One region of the Pseudonocardia sp. C8 genome, then DNA from elsewhere that is predicted to be linked to it. Evidence: riboswitches for the same ligand, from Rfam matches in the RefSeq annotation. Region 1 holds a riboswitch; the other holds the start of a gene.

The links. Region 1 has a riboswitch for thiamine pyrophosphate ahead of thiO (glycine oxidase ThiO). Riboswitches for the same ligand answer to the same signal wherever they lie in the genome.
Region 2: linked by a shared signal. The riboswitch ahead of H7X46_RS10575 (ABC transporter substrate-binding protein) and the one ahead of thiO (glycine oxidase ThiO) in region 1 are both predicted to bind thiamine pyrophosphate.

Annotation. Positions count from the first base shown of each region.
Region 1 is NZ_JACMTR010000002.1:5,951,753-5,962,641, forward strand. It holds gene ectA (diaminobutyrate acetyltransferase) at 25-624, shown strand; gene ectB (diaminobutyrate--2-oxoglutarate transaminase) at 621-1,874, shown strand; gene H7X46_RS28310 (ectoine synthase) at 1,882-2,277, shown strand; gene thpD (ectoine hydroxylase) at 2,422-3,336, shown strand; gene H7X46_RS28320 (SGNH/GDSL hydrolase family protein) at 3,429-4,199, opposite strand; gene H7X46_RS28325 (DUF3159 domain-containing protein) at 4,355-5,023, shown strand; gene H7X46_RS28330 (hypothetical protein) at 5,182-6,429, shown strand; gene thiE (thiamine phosphate synthase) at 6,551-7,234, opposite strand; TPP riboswitch at 7,270-7,356, shown strand; gene thiO (glycine oxidase ThiO) at 7,373-8,521, shown strand; gene thiS (sulfur carrier protein ThiS) at 8,524-8,724, shown strand; gene H7X46_RS28350 (thiazole synthase) at 8,727-9,485, shown strand; gene H7X46_RS28355 (hypothetical protein) at 9,507-10,109, opposite strand; gene H7X46_RS28360 (response regulator) at 10,161-10,868, opposite strand; gene H7X46_RS28365 (GAF domain-containing sensor histidine kinase) at 10,865-10,889, opposite strand, start outside.
Region 2 is NZ_JACMTR010000002.1:2,108,348-2,119,236, reverse strand. It holds gene H7X46_RS10600 (HAD-IA family hydrolase) at 113-739, opposite strand; gene H7X46_RS10595 (cobalt-precorrin-6A reductase) at 761-1,525, opposite strand; gene H7X46_RS10590 (haloacid dehalogenase type II) at 1,544-2,206, shown strand; gene H7X46_RS10585 (ABC transporter ATP-binding protein) at 2,253-2,990, opposite strand; gene H7X46_RS10580 (ABC transporter permease) at 2,987-3,739, opposite strand; gene H7X46_RS10575 (ABC transporter substrate-binding protein) at 3,736-4,758, opposite strand; TPP riboswitch at 4,753-4,865, opposite strand; gene H7X46_RS10570 (hypothetical protein) at 5,015-5,710, shown strand; gene H7X46_RS10565 (hypothetical protein) at 5,783-6,202, opposite strand; gene H7X46_RS10560 (choline dehydrogenase) at 6,324-8,012, shown strand; gene H7X46_RS10555 (hypothetical protein) at 8,076-8,261, opposite strand; gene H7X46_RS10550 (EamA family transporter) at 8,552-9,502, shown strand; gene H7X46_RS10545 (DEAD/DEAH box helicase) at 9,527-10,889, opposite strand, start outside.

The DNA.
Region 1 (10,889 bases):
GCCGTCCCGTTAATCTCGACCGACATGATTGCTCCCGAGCAGGCCGGATCTCCGGTGTCCGGTGCTGCACGCTCCGAGCCGGCCGCCGATGCCGGCGACCCGTCCTACGAGATCGTGGTCCCGGACCCGGCCGACGGGGTCGACATGTGGCGGCTCGCCGTCGAGTCGCGGACGCTGGACGCGAACTCCCGCTACGCCTACGTGCTGTGGTGCCGCGACTTCGCGCGCACCTCGGTGATCGCCCGCCGGGACGACGGCCGCGCCGTCGGCTACGTCACCGGCTACCTGCGCCCGCAGGCCGGGCGCACCCTGCTGGTCTGGCAGGTGTGCGTGGACCCGGTCGCGCGGGGCGCCGGGCTGGCCGGCCGCATGCTCGACGCGGTCTGGGACCGGGCGGTCGCCGACGCGGGGGTGGACCGGATGGAGACGACCATCACCCCGGACAACGAGTCGTCCATCCGGCTTTTCAGCTCCTTCGCCGGACGCCATGACACGTCGATCGAGCGCGAGGACCTCTTCGGTCCCGAGCTGCTCGGCGACTCCCACGAGCCGGAGCATCTGTACCGCATCGGCCCGATCGCACGCTCCGCCGGCGTGCAGGACACAGAGGGTGGAACGACATGACCGTTTTCGAGGATCTCGAGTCACAGGTCCGCAGCTACTGCCGCAACTGGCCGGTCGTCTTCGACACGGCCAAGGGGAGCCGGCTGACCGACGTCGACGGCAACTCCTACCTCGACTTCTTCGGCGGTGCCGGGGCGCTCAACTACGGGCACAACCCCGACGAGCTCAAGAAACCGCTGATCGACTACCTCACGCGCGACGGCATCACGCACGGCCTGGACATGTACACCCGGGCCAAGGGCGAGTTCCTGGACACCTTCCAGGAGATCATCCTGGGCCCGCGCGGGCTGGACTACAAGGTCCAGTTCCCCGGCCCGACCGGTGCCAACGCCGTCGAGTCCGCGCTCAAGCTGGCGCGCAAGATCACCGGCAAGGAAGCGCTGATCAACTTCACCAACGCGTTCCACGGCATGACCCTGGGCGCGCTGTCGGTGACCGGCAACTCGATGAAGCGCGGCGGCGCCGGCATCCCGCTGGTCCACTCGACGCCGATGCCGTTCGACAACTACTTCGACGGCAAGGTGCCCGACTTCCTGTGGTTCGAGAAAGTGCTCGACGACGCCGGGTCCAGCCTGAACGAGCCGGCCGCCGTCATCGTCGAGACCGTGCAGGGCGAGGGCGGCCTGAACCCGGCCCGCATCGAGTGGCTGCAGGGCCTCGAGGACCTGTGCCGCCGCAAGGAGCTCCTGCTGATCGTCGACGACGTCCAGATGGGCTGCGGCCGCACCGGCCCGTTCTTCTCGTTCGAGATCGCCGGCATCAAGCCGGACATCGTCACCGTCTCGAAGTCGATCTCCGGGTACGGCCTGCCGATGGCGCTCGTGCTCATCAAGCCCGAGTACGACCAGTGGGGCCCCGGTGAGCACAACGGCACCTTCCGCGGCAACAACCCGGCCTTCGTCACGGCCACCCACACGCTGCGGACCTGGTGGACCGACGACACCCTCGAGAAGGAGACCCTCCGCAAGGGCGAGAAGATCGAGGAGGGCTTCCAGAAGATCATCGCCGAGAACCCCGGCGCCGAGATGTTCGCCAAGGGCCGCGGCCTGGCCCGCGGGATCCAGTTCGAGGGTGACGGGCTCGCCGAGAAGATCGCCGGCAAGGCCTTCGAGCAGCGGATGCTGCTGGAGACCGCGGGCCCGAACGACGAGGTGCTGAAGCTCCTGCCACCGCTGACGACCACCGACGACGAGATCGACGAGGGTCTTGCGATCATCGGCGAGTCCGTCCGAACCGTCATCGGGAGCTGATAGCCATATGATCGTCCGTACTCTCGACGAGATCACCGGGACCGAGCGCGACGTCGAGCCCGAGCACAAGCAGTGGCGCAGCAAGCGCATCGTGCTCGCCGGCGACAAGGTCGGGTTCTCGGTCCACGAGACCGTGCTCCAGCCGGAGACGGTGAACGACTTCTGGTACGCGAACCACATCGAAGCCGTCTTCGTCACCGAGGGTGAGGGCGAGCTCTACGACAAGGACAACGACGTCACCTACCAGCTCAAGCCCGGCTCGATGTACCTGCTGAACGGGAACGAGCGCCACCAGCTGCGCCCGAAGACGCTCATGCGGACCGTCTGCGTCTTCAACCCCCCGGTGACCGGCCGGGAGGTGCACGACGAGAACGGCGTGTACCCGCTGATCGTCGAGGACTGACCCGGATCCTGCGCCTGCCGGCGTAGCCCAGCTCACTGCGTGGGGCGTTTCCGCTGTGCTACAGCGGGGACGCCCCCGTCGTGGTTTCGAGACCACGACCCGTTCGAAGGGAATGACCGCAACACCGGACGAGGAGGAATGTCCATGACAGCCGTGGTCGGGAGCGACGCCCGCACCCGGGTCGACCGTTACTACACGCGGGTCTCCCGCGAGCCCGCCTTCATCGAGCGGGCGGAGCCCACCGTCTGGGGAGACCGCTCGAGCGCCGGGATGTTCGGGGCGCAGGAGCTCGACGCGCACGAGCGCGACGGCTTCGTGCAGGTCCCCGGCCTGCTCACCGGCGAGGAGGTCGCCTTCTTCCAGGCCGAGCTGGACCGGCTCGCCAACGACCCCGCCGTCCGCTCGGACGAGCGGTGCATCATCGAGAAGTCCTCCGACGAGGTGCGGTCGATCTTCGAGGTCCACCGGATCTCGTCCGCGATCGCGCGCCTGGTCCGCGACGAGCGGGTGCTCTCCCGCGCCCGCCAGATCCTGGGGTCGGACGTCTACGTCCACCAGAGCCGGATCAACTACAAGCCCGGGTTCGGCGGCGGTGGCTTCTACTGGCACTCCGACTTCGAGACCTGGCACGCCGAGGACGGCATGCCGACCCCGCGGGCGGTCAGCTGCTCGATCTCGCTGACCGACAACCACCCGTACAACGGCTGCCTGATGATCATGCCCGGTTCGCACCGGACGTTCGTCTCGTGCGTCGGCGAGACCCCGGAGGACTACTACCGGACCTCGCTCAAGGAGCAGGAGATCGGGACCCCGGACAACGACTCGATCACCGCGCTGGCGAACCGGCACGGGATCGCGATGATGACCGGGAAGGCCGGTTCGGCGACCTGGTTCGACTCGAACTGCATGCACGGCTCCGGTGACAACATCACCCCGTACGCGCGCTCGAACATCTTCCTGGTGTTCAACAGCGTCGAGAACGCGTGCGTGGAGCCGTTCTACGCCCCGAAGCCGCGTCCGGCCTACATCGGTGCGCGGGACTTCACCCCGGTGCGCTGACGCGAGCACGCACCCAACGCGCTAACCACCACAAGCTCATCAGTTGACGGCGGCGCCCGTCCCCGGGAAGCGGGGCGGGCGCCGTCGCCGTTTCAGGCCAGGGTGACCGGCGCGAGCGTCGGACGCTTGGGCCGGTACCCGTCGCCGGTGTGCGCGCCGCGCAGCCGCTTGCGGACGTAGGGCATCACGTGCCGGGTGACCCAGCGCAGGTCCTCGACCTGCCGGGTGCGCCACGGCGTCGGCCCGGCCTCGGGCTCCGGCCACGGCGCCCGCCAGTCCCCGGCCGGCTCGCCGAGCGCCTCCAGCACCCGCCAGGCCACCCGCTCGTGCGCGTGCGGCACCAGGTGCAGCCGGTCCGGTCCCCAGGCCCGCGGGTCGGCCAGCGCGTCCATCGCCCAGAGGTCGACGACGCGGCAGCCGTGCCGCTCGGCCGAGGCCCGCATCAGCTCGTTGTAGCAGGCGATCCGGCCGCGGAGCCGCCGTATGAACGGGTGCATCCGGCGCAGGTCGAACCCGGTGAAGATCAGCACCTCGGCCCCGGTCGCGACCAGCCGGCCCAGGGCGGCGTCGAAGCGCGCGGCGAGGTCGTCGGTGTCGCAGGTCCAGCCGATGATGTCGTTCCCGCCGGCGCAGAACGTGATGAGATCGGGGCGGATCGCCTCGGCGACCGGGATCTGGTCGGCGACGATCTGGTCCAGGACCTTCCCGCGGACGGCGAGGTTGGCGTACCCGAAGCCGGGGTGCCGCGCGGCGAGGGTCTCGGCGACCCGGTCGGCCCACCCGCGTGGCCGGCCGTCCTCGGTGAAGTCGTCGAGGCCCTCGGTGAAGCTGTCCCCGAGTGCGACGTAACTCCGGTGCTGCACGTGCACCGCCCCCCTTCGGCCCTGATCCGTGCCTGCTCCTTGCCTGTTGTTCACCGGACGGAAGTCCTGCGTTACTTCAATGATCACGCCTCGTCGCGGTGCGCGCCAACTCGCCTGCGTCGACCCCGGCACGGGGATAGGGCACCCTGAGCGGGGTGACCCACGATCCCGCCCCGCGTGCCGCGTCCCGGGAGGACCCCGGTCTCGCCGAACTGCTCGGCGGGCGCGGCGGTGCGGTCGACGCGTCCGTGCCCGTGGTCGGCTTCGTGCTGGCGTGGGTCATCGCCGGGTACCTCGGCTCGGCGTACCCGATCAACTGGGGGGCCGCCGCGGCGATCGTGTCGGGGGCCGGGGTCGCGGTCTGGCGGCTGGCCCGCGGCCGTAAGCCGCGGGCGGTGCTGCTCGGGCTGGCGGGGGTGGTGGCCGCCGCCGGCATCGCCCTGCTCACCGGGCGGGCGTCGGACTTCTTCCTGGTCCAGATCGTGTCGAACGTCGGCAGCGCGGTCGCCTGGGCGATCTCGATCGTCGTACGGTGGCCGCTGCTCGGGGTGATCGTCGGGGGGCTGCTGGGGCAGCGGACCCGCTGGCGCCGGGACCCGGACCTGCTCCGCGGGTACCAGCGGGCGTCCTGGGCGTGGGTCGGTCAGTACCTGGTCCGGCTGAGCGTGTTCCTGCCGCTGTGGGCGGCCGATCAGGTCGTGCTGCTCGGGCTGGCGCGGACCGTCCTCAGCCCGGCGCTCGTGGGGCTGAGCGTGCTCGTGTCGTGGCCGTTGCTGCGCACGGCGCTGCCGGACGATCACCCGGGAATCCGTCACCCCCGGTGACGGGACCGGTCCGGGCTGCGACTAGAATCGTGATTTTACCGTGACCTCGATCGGGTGACGTGAAGGTCGTCACTTCCGGTGATCGTCTGATGCGTTTCGCGCCGCTCCGACGTTCTCACCCGTGGAACCGCCGCCCCACGATGCCACTGCAAGGAGCCATGCCACACCAGCGCCCCCCGGAGCCCAGCCGCGGTGATGTCGACCGGCGCGTTCCCGGACCCACCCGCCCCGTCCCACCGGCCACCGGTCGCCCGGTCGCGTCCCCGGACGCCCCCCAGGTCCCGCAGCCGCGCCGCGCCGCACCCGCCCGGCCCCCGCACGCCGGTCCCGGCGTCCCGCCGGCGACCCCGCCGGGCGGCCAGCGGCCGACCCGGGTGGTCCCCGGCCCGGGCGTCCCGCAGGGGACCCCGCCGGGCGGATACCCGCGGACCCGCGCGATGACCTCCGCGGCCGCGCCCACCGAGCTGAGCCCGGCCTCCGGTCCCGGTGGCCCGAACGGGCCGGTCGGAGCCGGCCCCGGAAAGGGATCCGACGCAGGGAAGGGGCCCGGCTCCGCCAAGGACGACGGCTCCGGCGAGACGACCTCGCTGAAGGCCGAGCTGAGCCCGACGAAGATCGCGGCCGGCGCCGGCGCCGCGGTCGTCACGGCGATCCTCGGCTCGTTCCTCGGCGCGGTCGGCACCGTCCTGGGCGCGGCGCTCGGCTCGATCGTCACCACGCTGGCCACCACGCTGTTCACCCGGTCGATCGAGGTGAGCAAGGACAAGGCGGTCGTGCTCAAGCAGAAGGCGGTCGCCCGCAAGGGCAAGGGCGTCGCCGAGGGGACCGTCGCCGCGGCCCGGCAGTCGGCCGGCCGCGGAGCCGCGGGCCCGACCGGTGAGGAGACCGTCCTGCTCGACCCGGCGCACGCGCCCGGCCGGCCGCGCACGGCCGCGGCGTCCGGTGCGGGACTCGGCGGGTTCCGGCGGGTCCGGGTCACCCGCCGGGCGATGATCGTGTCCGCGGTGCTCGGCGTCGTCACCTTCGGTGTCGCGATGTTCCTGATCACCGGCATCGAGGTCGTCAAGGGCTCGTCGCTGGCGGGCCACGGCTCCGGCACCTCGATCGGGAACGTCGTCCGCGGTGCGCCTCCGGCGGAGGCCCCCGACCGGGGCGGCGAGAACGGTGCCACCGACCCGTCGAGCTCGGAGAGCGCCACCTCGACCAGCGAGGCGCCGACCGGTACCTCGGAGCAGTCGACGAGCACGAGCCCGAGCACCGGCGAGTCGGCGCAGCCCGGCAGCGGCTCCGAGTCCGGGAGCAGCAGCGACCCGCTGCAGAACGGGCTCGACCGGATCGTCCCGAGCCAGGAACCGGACTCCGGTCAGCAGTCCGGGGAGGACGGCGGCGCCGCCCCCACCAACTGAGACGGCACGACGCGCGCGGCGCCGGTGGGCAACGGCCCACCGGCGCCGTCGTGTGTGCGGCCCGGAAGTGCGTGCGGAGGCCGGCCCCGACGGAACGGTCCCGACCCCGTTCATACGGGGCTCAGCGGGCGAGGCGGGCCTTCAGCCGGGCGGCAGCAGCCTGGGGGTCGTCGGCACCCGTGATGGCGCGGACGACGACGATCCGGGTCGCCCCGGCCTCGAGCACCGCGTCGAGGCGCTCCTCGTCGATCCCGCCGATCGCGAACCACGGCCGCTCCGGGGCCCGCCCGGCGACCGTGCGGACCAGGTCGAGGCCCGGCGCGGGGCGGCCCGGCTTGGTCGGTGTCGGCCAGCAGGGGCCCACGCAGAAGTAGTCGACGCCGTCCTCGCCGGCGGCGGCCAGGGTCTCGTCCGGGCTGTGCGAGGACCGGCCGACGAGCACGTCGTCGCCCACGATCCGGCGGGCCCAGGCCACCGGCAGGTCGTCCTGGCCGAGGTGCAGCACGTCGGCCCCGGCGGCCAGCGCGACGTCGGCCCGGTCGTTCACCGCGAGCAGCGCGCCGTGCCGGCGGCAGGCGTCGGCGAGCACGTCCAGCGCGGCCAGCTCGGCCCTCGCCTCGAGCGGCCCGTCCGGTCCGCCCTTGTCCCGGAGCTGGACGATGTCGACCCCGCCGGCGAGTGCGGCGTCGGCGAACGCGGCCAGGTCGCCCTGCTCGGTGCGGGCGTCGGTGCAGAGGTAGAGCCTCGCCTCCTGCAGGCGGGCGAGGCGGGTGGAGCGGGTATCGGTGTCGGACACGGCCCGCACGCTACGGCGTACGCTGGAGGTTCGTAGGTGAGAGCCACGGGAGCCCGGCGAACGGGCTGAGAGGGGACCTCGGAAGCGGTCCCGACCGTCGAACCTGATCCGGGTCATGCCGGCGCAGGGAGTGAGGTGGGCAGAACCATGACCAGGCGGCTGGCCGTCGCCGGAGCCGGTGCGATCGGGCTGTCCGTGGCCCGCGAGGCCGCGCACGCCGGATGGGCCGTGACCGTGTTCGACCCGGCCCCGGGCAGCGGTGCGTCCTGGGTCGCCGGCGGGATGCTGGCCCCGGTCACCGAGGCCTGGCCGGGCGAGGAGGACCTGCTGGCGCTCGGGCTGGACTCGGTGGCGCGCTGGCCGGAGTTCGCGGCCGCGCTGTCCGCCGAGGCGGGAACCGACGCCGGGCTGCACCCGGCGGGCACCGTGGTCGCGGCGACCGGCTCCGGTGACCGCGACGAGCTGACCGCGCTCGCCGGGTACCTGGAGTCGCTGGGCCGGCCGGTGCAGCGGCTCACCGGTCGCGAGCTGCGCCGGCTGGAGCCGGCCATCGGTCCGGACGTCCGCGGCGGCCTCTCGGTGCCCGGCGACCCCTCGGTGGACAACCGCCGGCTGCTGGCGGCGCTGCGGGCCGCGTGCGGGCGGGCCGGGGTGACGGTCGACGAGCGTGCGGTCGCCGCGGTGCGCGACGACGGCGCGCGGGTCACCGGGCTCCGGCTCGCCGACGGCACCGAGGTCGCGGCCGACGTGGTCGTGGTCGCGGCGGGGGCGCACTCGTCGTCGTTGCACCCGGTGCTGGAGGGCCTGGTCCGGCCGGTGAAGGGCGAGGTCCTGCGGCTCACCCGCCGGCCCGGTGCGCTGCCGCCGCCGGCCCGCACCGTCCGGGCGCTCGTCGACGGGCGCCCGGTGTACGCCGTCCCGCGGGTCCTGCCGGGGCACGGTGACCTCGTGGTCGGCGCGACGACGGCGGAGAACGGCTTCGACACCGACGTCACCGTGGGCGGGGTGCGCGACCTGCTCCGGGACGCCGAACGGATCCTGCCCGGGATCGCGGAGTACGCGCTGACCGAGTCGGCGGCCGGTCTGCGACCGGGCAGCCGAGACAATGTTCCCCTCATCGGCCGAATCGGGCCGGAGGGGCTGATCGCCGCGACCGGGCACGGCCGCAACGGCATGCTGCTCGTCCCGGTGACGGCGGCCGCGGTCGCCGCCGTGCTGCGCGACGCTGCCGTGCCCGATGCCGTGCGGGCCGCCGACCCGCGCCGCTTCACCTCGGTCGCGGCCGAGAGGAGCTGACGATGGTGATCCTGCTGAACGGCGAGAGCCGCGAGATCGAGGACGGGACCGACCTGGCCCGGGTCCTCACCGACGCCGGGCTGCCCGAGCGGGGCGTCGCCGTCGCCGTGGACGGCGAGGTCGTGCCCCGGGCGTCCTGGCCGGGGTACGTGCCGGCCGACGGCGCACGGGTCGAGGTGCTGACCGCGGTGCAGGGAGGATGACGATGGACAAGCTCGCGTTCGGCGACCACCTGTTCGACTCCCGGCTGGTGATGGGCACCGGGGGTGCCACCAACCTGGAGATCCTGGAGCGGGCGCTGGTCGCGTCCGGCACCGAGCTGACGACCGTGGCCCTGCGCCGGGTCGACGTCGTCGGCGGGACCGGGCTGCTGGACCTGCTGCGCCGGCTCGGGATCCGGGTGCTGCCCAACACCGCGGGCTGCCGGACCGCCGCCGAAGCCGTGCTGACCGCACGGATGGCCCGGGAGGCCCTCGAGACCGACCTGGTCAAGCTGGAGGTCGTCGCGGACGAGCGCACCCTGCTGCCCGACCCGATCGAGCTCCTCGACGCGGCCGAGCAGCTCGTCGAGGACGGCTTCACCGTGCTGCCCTACACCAACGACGACCCGGTGCTCGCCCGGAAGCTGGAGCAGGCCGGGTGCGCCGCCGTCATGCCGCTGGGGTCGCCGATCGGGACCGGGCTGGGCATCCGGAACCCGCACAACATCGAGATGATCGTCGAGGCGGCGGGCGTCCCGGTCGTGCTCGACGCCGGGATCGGCACCGCGTCGGAGGCCGCGCAGGCGATGGAGCTGGGGTGCGACGCCGTCCTGCTCGCCACCGCGGTCACCCGGGCCGCGGATCCGGAGCGGATGGCCCGGGCGATGCGGCTCGGCGTCGAGGCCGGCTGGGACGCGCGGCGAGCCGGCCGGATCCCGCGCCGGTACTGGGCCCATGCGAGCTCGCCGGAGCGGGAGGACTGACAGGGGTGCAGCGGGTCCGGGTCACCGGTCGCGGGGACGCAGACCCAGATCCGACAGTTCCAACGCGGCCAGCCGGGCGACGACGTCCGGGTCGCCGGACCGCCACGCGGCCGCCGGGTCGGGGACGACCCGGGTCAGCGTCCGCACCGGGACCCGGGCCAGTGCGCGGAGCGCGAGCAGGTTCGGCGCGGACCCGCGCGCGGCCACCGCGGCACCGGCGCGGCGGGCGTAGCGCAGCCGCAGCGGCAGCCAGCCGAGCAGCACCGGGAGCAGCAGAACCAGCGGGACGACGACCAGCGCCCCGGTCGCGAGCATGGCCACGGTGTCGCCGAACTCGCGGCCCGCGGCGGCCAGGTCCGCGCCGGCCCCCGTCGCGGGGGCCAGCGCGCGGGCCAGATCCGGCCCGACGAACGGGATCGAGGACACCGCCCCGCCGACCCCGGTGAACGCGCTCGTGACCCGGTCACCGGCCGCGACCAGCGACTCGCCGGGCCCGCGCAGCGCCAGGAGGCCGTCGCGCACGACGACCCCCGCGGTCACCGCCAGCACCGCCCACCCCAGGGCGAGGACGTCCGCGAGGACCTGGCGGGCCAGACGGCCGGGGCGTTCGGCATACCACCGCATCGGCCCTGTCTACCGCCCCGCCCGGTGCCCTGCGCGCCGCGGTCGCTCCCGCTACAGCAGCCCGAGCTTCGTCGCCGCGTAGACGGCCTCGGCCCGCCGGGACACCATCAGCTTCCGCATGAGGTTCCCGACGTGGAACTTCACCGTGGTCTCCGAGATGAACAGCTCGGCCCCGATCGCCCGGTTCGACAGGCCGCGGGCCAGCAGGCGCAGCACGTCCAGCTCCCGGTCGGTCAGCCGTTCCCGGTCCGGCATCCCGCCGGACAGCGACCGGACCATCGCCGACGCGGAGCGGGCGTCGAACGCGCTCTCGCCGCGGGACACCGCCCGGATGGCCCGGACCAGCTCGGTGGTGTCGACGTCCTTCACGACGTAGCCGCGCGCCCCGGCCTGCACCGACTCGACGACGAGGCGGTCCTCGGCGAACGTCGTCAGCACCAGCACCCCGATGCCCGGGTGCTCGGCGCACAGCCTGCGGCAGACCTCCAGGCCGTCGGGCTGCGGTCCGGAGGAGAGCTTGAGGTCCAGCAGCACGACCTGCGGGCGGCCGGCCGCGACGGCCGCGAACGCCTCCGGCACGCTGCCCGCCTCGCCGACGACGCGCAGGTCCTCCTCGCGTTCCAGCACCGCACGCAGGCCCTGACGCATGATCGAGTGGTCGTCGACGAGGACGATCCGGATCTCCCGGACCGCCGGGTGCCCGCCTCGCGGGATCCCGCCGGCACCGGGCGCGCCCGTGGTCCGCAGCGGTCCGTTCACGAGGTCTCCTTCCCCGCCGCC
Region 2 (10,889 bases), 3.8 Mb from region 1:
GCCACCGGAGGGGATTCCGCCGGCCACTACCCGGCGGCCCCGGCAGCGCCCGCGGCGGACCCGGCTCAGCCGGCGACGGTGCGCGCGGGTCGGGCGTCGCGGTCCGGCCGGGTCACCGGCCGGCCGCGACGGCGATCCCCAGCATCCCGGCCAGATCGTGCAGGTCGGACGGCCGCAGGTCCCCGTCCAGCCCGCGCAGCGCCGCGGTCCGGGCCCCGGCCGCGCGCCCGGCGGCGAGCCCGGCCTCGGCGTCCTCGACGACCAGGCAGGCGCCCGGCTCCACCCCGAGGGCGGCGGCCCCGGCGAGGTAGCTCTCCGGGTCGGGCTTGCCGCGGGCGACGTCGTCCCGCGCGACGAGGACGGGCGCGTCGATCCCGGCCGCGCCGAGCCGGGCCCGGGCGAGCCGGCGGTCCGCGCTGGTCACGACGGCCCACGGGATCCGGGCGGCGTCGAGGCCGGCGAGCAGGGCGTGCGCGCCGGGCAGGGCGCGGACGTCGTCGAGGTCGTCGTACTGCAGCTCCAGCTGCCGGGCCGCGGCGGCGTCGAGCGCGGCACCGTCCAGGTCGGGCCGCAGCACCCGGATCGTGCCGTCCGACGGGACACCGTGGGCCACCGCCGCCAGCGCGGACTCCGGCACGCCGAACTCCCGGGCCCAGCTCGCCCAGGCGCGGGCCACGGCCGCGTCGGAGGAGATCAACGTGCCGTCCATGTCGAAGAGCACCGCGTCGAGCACCGCCACCCCTTTCCTCGCGCAGCGAGTCTATCGGAGGAGCCGGCCGAGCAACGCGGCCACCGCGCCGTCCACGTCGGCCGCGTGGGCGACCCCCGCCGGCAGCGGCGGCCGGTCCACCACGACGACCGGCACCTCGCGCTCGCGGGCCACCGCCAGCTTCGGTGCCGTCGCCGCCCCGCCCGAGTCCTTGGTGACCAGCACGTCCGGCCGGATCTCCGCGAACAGGGCCCGCTCGGCGTCGAGGTGGAACGGGCCGCGGTCCAGCAGGAGGGTGTGCCGCCGGGGCAGCGGCGGCTCCGGCGGGTCGACGGCGCGGATCCAGAACGCGGCGTCGACCGGCGCAAACGACGCGAGCCCGCCCCGGCCGGTCGTGAGCAGCACCCGCCCGTCGCGGCCGGGCAGCAGCGCGGGCAGTGCGGCGGCGGCCTCCCCGACCGAGGCGGCGCGGTGCCAGCGGTCCCCCGGCCCGGCCGTCCACCCGGGACGGCGCAGCACGACCAGGGGCACGCCGGCGGCGGTGCACGCGGCCGCGGCGTTGGCCGTCATCCGGGCCGCGAACGGGTGCGTGGCGTCGAGCACCCCGGCCACCCGTTCCGCGCGGAGGTGCGCGGCGAGGCCGTCGGCGCCGCCGAACCCGCCGATGCGGACCTCACCGTCGGGCAGCCGCGGGCTGCGCACCGCCCCGGCCAGCGACGACACCACCCGCACACCGTCGACGCCGGACAGCGCGGCGGCCGCGGCCCGTCCCTCGGTGGTGCCGCCGAGTACGAGCACCGTGCGCGGATCGCTCACACCCGCCAGGGTAGGCGGATGGCGATCACGACCGTGGTGTTCGACGTCAACGAGACCCTCTCCGACCTCACGCCGCTGCACCGGCGGTTCGGCGAGATCGGCGCGCCCGACTGGTCCGGGCCCTACTGGTTCGCGACCACCCTGCGCGAGGGCATCGCGCTGGCCGCGGGCGGCGAGCTGCGGCCCTTCGCCGAGATCGGCCGGGAGACGGCGGCGCAGCTGCTGCGCCGGCTCGGCGTGCGCTGGGCCGACGCCCGCGCCCGCGAGCTGCTGGAGGCGTTCCTGGAACTTCCGGTCCACCCCGACGTCCACGACGGCGTCGCCGCCCTGCGCGCCGCCGGGCTGCGGCTGGTGACGCTGTCCAACGGCGCCACGGCGGTGGCGGAGAAGCTGCTCTCCGACCACGGGCTGCGCGGGCAGTTCGACGCGGTCCTGTCCGTGGAGGACGCCGGTCTCTGGAAGCCGGCCCGGGCCCCCTACGAGTACGCGCTGCGGACCTGCGGGGTCGCCGCGTCCGAGGCGGTCATGGTCGCGGTGCACCCGTGGGACCTGCACGGCGCCGGCCGGGTCGGGATGGCGACCGCGTGGCTGGACCGGGCGGGCGAGACCTGGCCGGGCCACCTGGACCCGCCGACCCACACCGTGCGGGCGCTGCCGGAGCTGGCGCCGCGGCTGGCCTGACCGGGCCGGGCGCCGCCGGAGCAGGCGGCGCGGCCGGTTCCGGGGGTCAGGCCCGCAGCGCGTCCAGCAGCTCCGCCTCCACGGCGGCCAGGCGCGGGTCGGTCAGCACCGTCCGCGTCCGCGGGCGGGGCAGGTCCACGACGACCTCGGTCCGCACCGTGGCCGGGCGCGGCGAGAACACCAGGACCCGGTCGGCGAGGAACGCGGCCTCCCGGACGTCGTGCGTGATGAGCAGCATGGTCCAGCCGTAGCGGGACCGCATGTCCTCGAGCCACTCCTGGGTCTCCAGGCGGGTGATGGCGTCCAGCGCGCCGAGGGGCTCGTCGAGCAGCAGCGCCGAGTGCCCGCCGACCACGGTCCGCAGCAGCGCCGCCCGCTGCCGCATCCCGCCGGAGAGCTCGCCCGGCCGGGCGTTCTCGAACCCGGCCAGGCCGAACGGTGCGAACAGCGCCCGCGCGCGCTCGCGGGCCTCCCGCCGGGGCACCCCGGCGACCTCCAGCCCGAGCGTGGTGTTGTCCAGCACGGACCGCCACGGGAACAGCAGGTCCTGCTGCGGCATCAGCCCGAACGGCGCCCCGCGCACGGCGGTGTCGTCGACCTCGACGGTGCCGCGCACGTCGGCCCCGTCGAGGATCCCGGCCAGCGCCCCGAACAGCGTCGACTTGCCGCACCCGGACGGCCCGACGATCGCGACGAACTCCCCGGCGACCACGTCCAGCGAGACACCCGACAGCACGTCGAGGTCGCCGTAGGACACCGACAGGTCCCGCACCGCCACCTTCACCGGTGATCACCCCGGTACCAGGGCGTGACCAGGCGTTGCACCAGGTAGGTGAGCCCGAACAGGGCCACCGAGAGCACCGCGGTCACCCCGACCGCGGCCAGCACCAGGTCGGTGCGGAACTGGTTCTTCTGCAGCTGCATGAAGATCCCCAGCCCGGCGCGGGCGCCGACGTACTCGGCGAAGATCGCCCCGGTGACCGCGTAGGTGATCGCGATCCGCAGCGCGGTGAAGAACGACGGCAGCGCGCCCGGCAGCCGCACGTAGCGGAACCGCTGCCAGCGGCTCGCGCCCATCGAGCGCAGCAGGGCGGTCGCCGACCGGTCGGTCGCGGCGAACCCCTCGATCAGCCCGACGGCGACCGGGAAGAACGTCACCAGCGCGATCACGAGGACCTTCGGCAGCAGCCCGAAGCCGAACCAGAGGATGAGCAGCGGGGCGATCGCCACCACCGGCAGGGTCTGCGAGGCCACCAGCAGCGGGGTCAGGGCGCGGCGCAGCCACGGCGAGAAGTCGACCGCGACCGCGATCGCCCAGGCCACGGCCAGCGACACGGTGAAGCCGATCGCCGTCACCTGGATCGTGGGCAGCGTGTTCGCCCACAACGCGGACCGGAACGCCCAGCCCTGCTCGACGACCCGCAACGGCGACGGCAGCACCTGCGGCCGGACACCGGTCAGCGTCACCGCGAGCTGCCAGGCGACCAGCAGCGCGGCGACGAGCAGGGCGGCGGGGGCGAGGCGGCGGGTCATGGCGCGAGCAGGTCGTTGGTGAACCACGTCGTGAAGTCGGGCTTCTGCCGGACCGGTTTCCCGTCCGGGCCGGCGACCGTGCCGGTGTCGTAGAGGAATCCGGAGAACCGGGCCCACTGCTCGGGGGTCTGGTGCCCGACCCTGCCCTGCGGGTCGCGCAGGAAGCTCCCGGCGAGCATCGCGGCGCCGCGGTCGACGAGCTCGTCGGAGGTGAACGCGCCCGGGTTGGCCTCCTTGAGCATCCGGGCGGCCGTGGCCGGGTCGTCGGCGGCGAGCCGGTAGCCGCGCTGCACGGCCTGGACGAACGCGCGCGACCGGTCGGGGTCGTTCTTCAGCACGGTGGAGTTGGCGATCAGCAGGACGTTGTAGGCGTCCGGGAAGCCGTAGTCGGTGTAGCGGAAGGTCTTGACCGGTTCGCCACGCAGCTGCGCCTCGATGCCCTCGACGTTGACGAACGGCTCGGTGAAGTCGGCCTGGCCGGCGTAGAGCGCCTCGTAGGCCGCGGTGTTGAGCACCTCGGTGCGGAACTCTCCGCGGCCGCCGTCGGCCTTGATCACGGCCTGCATCTTCGGGATCTCCCCCGGACCGCCGAACCCGGCGTACACCTTGCCGTCCAGATCGCGCGGGCTCCGGATGTCGTGCCGGTCGGCCTTCACCGCGATCTCGGTGGCCCAGTGCTGCAGGATCGCCATCACCGAGGTGATGTCGGCGCCTGCGGCCTTCGAGAACGTGAACGAGTCCTGGAAGCTGATCCCGAAGTCGGCGGCCCCGCTGGCGACCAGGGTGTCCGGCGAGGTCGCGTTGTAGGGCAGGAACTCGACGTTCAGCCCGGCCTCGCGGAAGTACCCGGCCTGCTGGGCGGCGAACAGGCCGATGTGGTTGGTGTTGGGCGTCCAGTCCAGCGCGACCCGGATCGGCGGCCCGCCGGGCTGCTGCGGCGCGGTCTCGCCGGCCGCGCAGCCGGACAGCGCCAGCAGCAGCGCGACGAGCAGGACGAACGGACGGGCACGTGACAGCACGAGGACGGGCCTCCCTACGCCGGTGTCAACCGGATCAGGTTCGAACGGTCGACGGCCGGTCCTGCCGCCCTCTCAGCCTCGGTGCGCGGGCTCCCGCGGTACGGGCGATCACTCTACGCGGGTGCGACCGCCCGGACCACTCCCCGTGGGTGACGGACAGTGATCGTGGTCGGCCGGTCGGCCCACGGCTCAGCCGGATCGTTATCCTCCGGACCCGAACGACGACGCTGCGTGACGGCACGTGAGGAAGGACGACATGGCGGTCTCCGGCCCCCGCGGGCGCTCCCCGTCCGACCCGACGGCCGCGCTCGTGCGCGTGGCGCTGCAGGCGGGGGCGACCCCGGTGGCGCACGTCGACGTCGCCGCCCTGCTGTCCGGGATCTGCGTGGCGCTCGTGCCGGCGGCCGGGGTGGCGGGCGCGACCCTGCTGCTGCGGGAGCCGGCCGACCCGCGCGACCCCGAGGGGCGGCGGGTGTTCGGGTCGGACACCGCGGCCACCCGGCTCGGCGAGCTGCAGCGCCGGGCGGACGCCGGTCCGGGGCCGGCTGCCGAGCGCGGCGACCGCGTGCTGCTCACCCCCGACCTCACCCGGTCCGGGCCGCCGGAGCTCGCCGCGGCGGCGGCCGGCTGCGGGCTGGTGCGGTCGCTCACGGTCCCGGTGCCGCTCGCCGGCCGCCCGGCGGGGGCGCTGCAGCTGCTGGCGCGCGCAGGGCCCGGTGGCGACCGGCTGACCGAGCACCTCGCCACCGGGCTGCGGCCGGTGGCGGCGGCACTGGCGGCCCGGATCGGCGACGTCCGCGAGCTGGCCCGGCTCGAGGCCGAGGTCGCCCGGGCGGCGGAGCGGGCCCAGGCCCGGGTGCCGGCGCCGCGGCTCCCGGAGGTGGAGCGCACCGGACCGATCCCGCACGTGCCGGCACCGCGGCGGGCCCGGCACCGCCGGCGGGATGCCTGAGGCCCGGCGGCCGAGGGCCGAAGCAGCAGCACTGAGGCCCGGCGGCCGAGGGCCGAAGCACGCAGCACCGACTCAGCGCCCGGGGTCCTCCCCAGCCGCCCGCTCCCCCTGCACCTGGACGTGTTCCTGCAGGTAGGACGACACGCGCTGGCGGCTGACGCCGAACAGCCTGCCGATCCCGGCGATCGTCTCGCCCTCATCGTGCAGCGCGACCGCCTCCTCCCGGCGGAACCGCCCGCCGACGGCGCCGAGGCCGTCGAGCGCGCGGGTCACGCTCTCCACGATCAGCGGCCGCTTCTCCCGCGGCACGATCTCCCGCCAGCCCAGCCCCTCGGCGCGCAGTGCCTGCAGTTCCCGCACCCGTTCCCGCGCGGACTCCAGGTCCGCGATCGACGCCTCCAGCTGGGCGCCCAGCGCGGCCAGTGCCGCGTCGGCGCCGCCGGGCGCCGCACGCGCACCGGCCGTCCGGTCGCCGTCCCCCGCCGTCGTCACGCCACGGAGCCTACGGGTCCCTCATCGCCGGTCCGGTGCGACGCGTACCGTGACAGCCGCAAGGGGGGTTGCGCCCCTGGAGGGGTCACTCGCGGCGCCGGTCGCGGATCGGGAGGAACGGATGGCGCGCTACGACGTCGTCATCGTCGGTGGCGGCTCGGCCGGCGCTGTGCTGGCGAACCGGCTCAGTGCCGATCCGGCCCGCCGCGTGCTCGTGCTGGAGGCCGGCCGGCCGGACCACCGCTGGGACCCGGTGATCCGGATGCCGGCCGCGTTGTCCCGGGCCTGGGGCAACCCGCGTTACGACTGGTGCTACACCACCGAGCCTGAGGCGGGCCTGGCCGGCCGACGGCTCGCCGTCCCGCGAGGGAAGGTGCTCGGCGGCAGCAGCAGCATCAACGGCATGGTCTACCAGCGCGGCCACCCCGGCGACTACGACCGGTGGGCCACCGGCGCGGGGCTGGCCGGCTGGAGCTCCGCGCACTGCCTGCCCTACTTCCGGCGCCTGGAACGGCGACTCTCCGAGCACCGCATCGCGTTCGACGCCGACGGCCACGGCCCCCAGATCCTCGAGCGGGCCCCGGCCGGCGGGCTGCTGAACGACGCCTTCCTCATCGCGGCCCGCCAGGCCGGGCACGCCGTGGTGGACAACGTCAACGGGCCGGTGCAGGAGGGTTTCTCCCGCACCGAGCGGACGATCTTCCGCGGCCGTCGGTACTCGGCCACCGACGCCTACCTGCATCCGGTGTCGACGTCCCGGCCGAACCTGCAGGTCCGGACCGGGGCCGCCGTGCGGGAGCTGTTGTTCGACGCCCGGGGCAGGCGGGTGACCGGGGTCCGGTTCCGCGCCGCGGACGGATCCACACACGACGTCGACGCGGGCGAGACGATCCTCTGCGCCGGTGCGATCGCCACCCCGCAGCTGCTGCAGGTGTCCGGGATCGGCGATCCGGCACACCTGGCCACGCTCGGGGTCGAGGTCCGCGCCGCGCTCGGCGGGGTCGGGGAGAACCTGCAGGACCATCTCGCGATCCACCTGCAGCACTCCTGCCTGCAGCCGGTCTCGCTGTCCACGCACCGACGCGTCCACCGACTGCCCGGTGCCGCCGCCCGGTGGGTCGTCTCGGGCACCGGCATCGGGGCGAGCAACCACTTCGAGATCGGCGGGTTCGCCACGACCTCGCTCGGCGCCGGGATCCCGGACGTCATGATGCTCTTCGCCCCGGTGGCGATGCGGTTCGCGCCGGACGTGCGGCCGACCGGGCACGGGTTCGAGCTGCACGTGAGCGTGATGGCCGGCGACGCCCGCGGCACCGTGCGGGCCGTCTCACGCGACACCGCCGTCCCGCCGGCGCTGCGGATGAACTACCTGGCCACCGCGGACGACCGCCAGCGCTGGGTGGAGGCGGTCGCCATCGCGCGGGACGTCCTCGCCCAGCCTGCGTTCGCCGGGCTGGGCGGGGGCGAGACCTTCCCGGGACCGCGGGTCCGTGCCCCGGAGCAGGTGCTCGACTGGGTCGCCCGCAGGGCCCAGAACGGCCTCCACCCGACGAGCACCGCGCGGATGGGCACCGGCGAGGGCGCCGTCGTGGATCCGGCGACGATGCGGGTGCACGGTGTCGGCGGGCTCCGCGTGGTCGACGCCTCGGTGTTCCCGGACGTGCCGAACGCCAACACCTACGGGCCGGTCGTGATGGTGGCCGAGCGGGCGGCCGACCTCGTCCTCGGGAACACACCGCTGCCGCCGGACCCGCCGATCACCGCGGCACCGCCCGACCGGGCGGGTGCGGCCGAACTCGTCCGGCACTGAGACACGGACGGGGCGGGGATCCGCAGTGGATCCCCGCCCCGTCCGATCAGGTCTGTACGGGCCTCACTCCCCGCTCTGGACCTCGACACCCGACTCACGCAGCTTGTCGGCGTGAGCACGGCCGTGGTGGTTGCAGAACAGGAGTTCCCCACCGGAGGGCAGGATCGCGCGCACCTTGGCCGCCGCACCGCAACGGTCACAGCGGTCGGCGAGGGTCAGTTCGGGCCGGGTCAGCGTTTCGGGCTGCATAGCGGTCTCCCTCCGTCGCGGCGGCGGGGCTCGGGCGGCCCCTCCGCCGTATCACTGTGACGACCGCACCAGGCGGATCGCCCACACCTAAACAGACGCTTGAAGCCCCTGCACGTGTTCCCGGGGCGCGTCGCGACGACCGTCACGTTTCGGAGGTTCCGATCCGGGGTCGGTGACGCCGCGATGTACCCGCGGTGACCGATTGCGTATGAAGTTGACTACGCGTGAATCATGAGGGGACGGAGCCGCTCGTGCAAGCGCTCGACGTCGCCACGGTGTGTCGCCGTATCGTGACCCAGGTGAGCGCTCGGCCGATCGGAGACCGGATACCCGCTCCGCTCCTCTTCCTGGCGGGCGGGACCACGATGTACGTCGGTGCGGCACTCGCCGTAGGCCTGTTCGACCGCTTGGCGCCGTCCGCGGTGGCCGAGCTGCGGCTGATCGGAGCAGCGCTGGTCCTGCTGGCCTGGCGGCGCCCCGGCCGGGACGCCTGGCGCGGTGTCCGGCTGGTCCGGGCCGGCCTGTTCGGGCTGGCCACGGCGCTGATGAACGTCGCCTACTACGAGGCGATCGCCCGGCTCCCGCTCGGCACCGCGGTGGCGATCGAGTTCACCGGCCCGGTGCTGGTCGCGGCCCTGGCCTCGCGCCGGTTCCGGGACGTCGGGGCGGTCGTGCTGGCCGCTGCGGGCGTGCTGCTGATCGCCGACGTCCGCTGGTCCGGCAGCCCGTCCGGTGTGCTGTGGGCGCTCGGCGCGGCCGCGATGTGGGCGGCCTACGTCCTGTTGGGCAAGCGGGTCGCGCGGGCCGGCAACGGGATCGACGACCTGGCGACCGGGTTCGCGGTCGCGGCCGTGCTGCTGGCGCCGCTGCTGCTCGCCGGCGGCGCCCGGTCGGACACCGCGTTCGGTGTGGCGAACCTCGCACCGCTCGCCGATCCGCGGGTGCTCGCCCTGTCCGTCGGGCTGGGGGTGCTGTCGTCGGTCGTGCCGTACGTCCTGGACCAGGTCGTGCTGCGCCGGGTCGGGCAGGCCCGGTTCGCCGTGCTGCTGGCGCTGCTGCCGGCGACGGCGACCCTGATCGGGCTCGTGCTGCTCTCCCAGCTGCCGGGCGCGCTGGAGGCCCTCGGCATCCTGTTGGTGATCGCGGCCGTGGCGCTGCGGTCCCGGGACGGCGACGAGCCCGTCCCGGAGCCGGCGGGCGACCGGGTGCGGACCGGCGACACCGGCCCCCTCCCGGGCTGACCGCTCCGGGGCGGGCGGGAGCGGTCAGCGCCAGGAGCGCAGGGTCGCGATCCGCTCCTCGAGCTGCTCGATGGTCGCCATCGCGACCGGCGGCCCGCCGCACGCCTTGCGGAGCTCGTTGTGGATCGCGCCGTGCGGCTTGCGGGTCTTGTGGTTGTGCAGCGCGACCAGCGTGTTCAGCTCCTTGCGCAGCGTCTGCAGCCGCTCCCGGACGCTCACCGTGCCCCGCTGCGACGGCGGCGGGGGCGTCGGCTCGGTCGCCGGCGTCGCGCGGGCCTGGGCCCCGGTGCGCGGCGAGCCCTTCTCGATCCACTCGGCCTGCCGCTTCGACAGCAGCGTCCGCACCTGCTCGGGTTCGAGCAGCCCGGGCAGCCCGAGGTAGTCCTCCTCGTCGGCGGAGTAGGTCGCGCCCTCGTAGATCAGCTGGTCGAGCTCGGCGTCGGCGCCCAGCGAGGTGAACGCCTTCTCCTGCTCGCCCGGTTCGTCCTTGACCTTGTTGGCCTCGACGAGCTCGGCGTCGTTCCAGGTCTCCTCGGGGCGCTGCGGCTTGCCGAGGACGTGGTCGCGCTGCGCCTCCAGCTCGCTGGCCAGCCCGAGCAGGACCGGCACGCTGGGGAGGAACACCGAGGCCGTCTCGCCGGGCCGCCTCGACCGCACGAACCGGCCGATGGCCTGGGCGAAGAACAGCGGGGTCGACGCCGACGTCGCGTACACCCCGACCGCCAGCCGCGGCACGTCGACGCCCTCGGACACCATCCGCACCGCGACCATCCACCGCTCCCGGGACTCGGCGAACTCGGCGATCCGGTCCGAGGCGCCCGCCTCGTCGGAGAGCACGACCGCGGGCCGGTCCCCGGTGATCCTCTGCAGGATCGCCGCGTACGCCCGCGCGGTCGTCTGGTCGGAGGCGATCACCAGGCCGCCGGCGTCCGGCATGCCGCCGTCGCGGTGGCTCTGCAGCCGCCGGTCGGCGGCGGCGAGCACGGACGGGATCCAGTCGCCGGACGGGTCGAGCGCGGTCCGCCAGGCCATCGCCGTCTGCTCGCGGGTCAGCGGCTCGCCGAGGCGCGCCGAGATCTCCTCACCGGCGCTGGTCCGCCAGTTGGAGGTGCCGGAGTAGGCCAGGAACACCACCGGCCGCACGACGTTGTCGGCGAGCGCCTCGGCGTAGCCGTACTGGTGGTCGGCGCGGCTGCGCGGGGCGCCGTCGACGTCCGGGACGTACTCGACGAACGGGATCGGGTTGTCGTCGGACCGGAACGGGGTACCGGTCAGCGCGAGCCGCCGGGTGGCCGGCTCGAACGCCTCGTAGACGGCATCGCCCCAGGACTTCGCGTCACCGGCGTGGTGGATCTCGTCGAGGATGACCAGCATCCGCCGGTTCTCG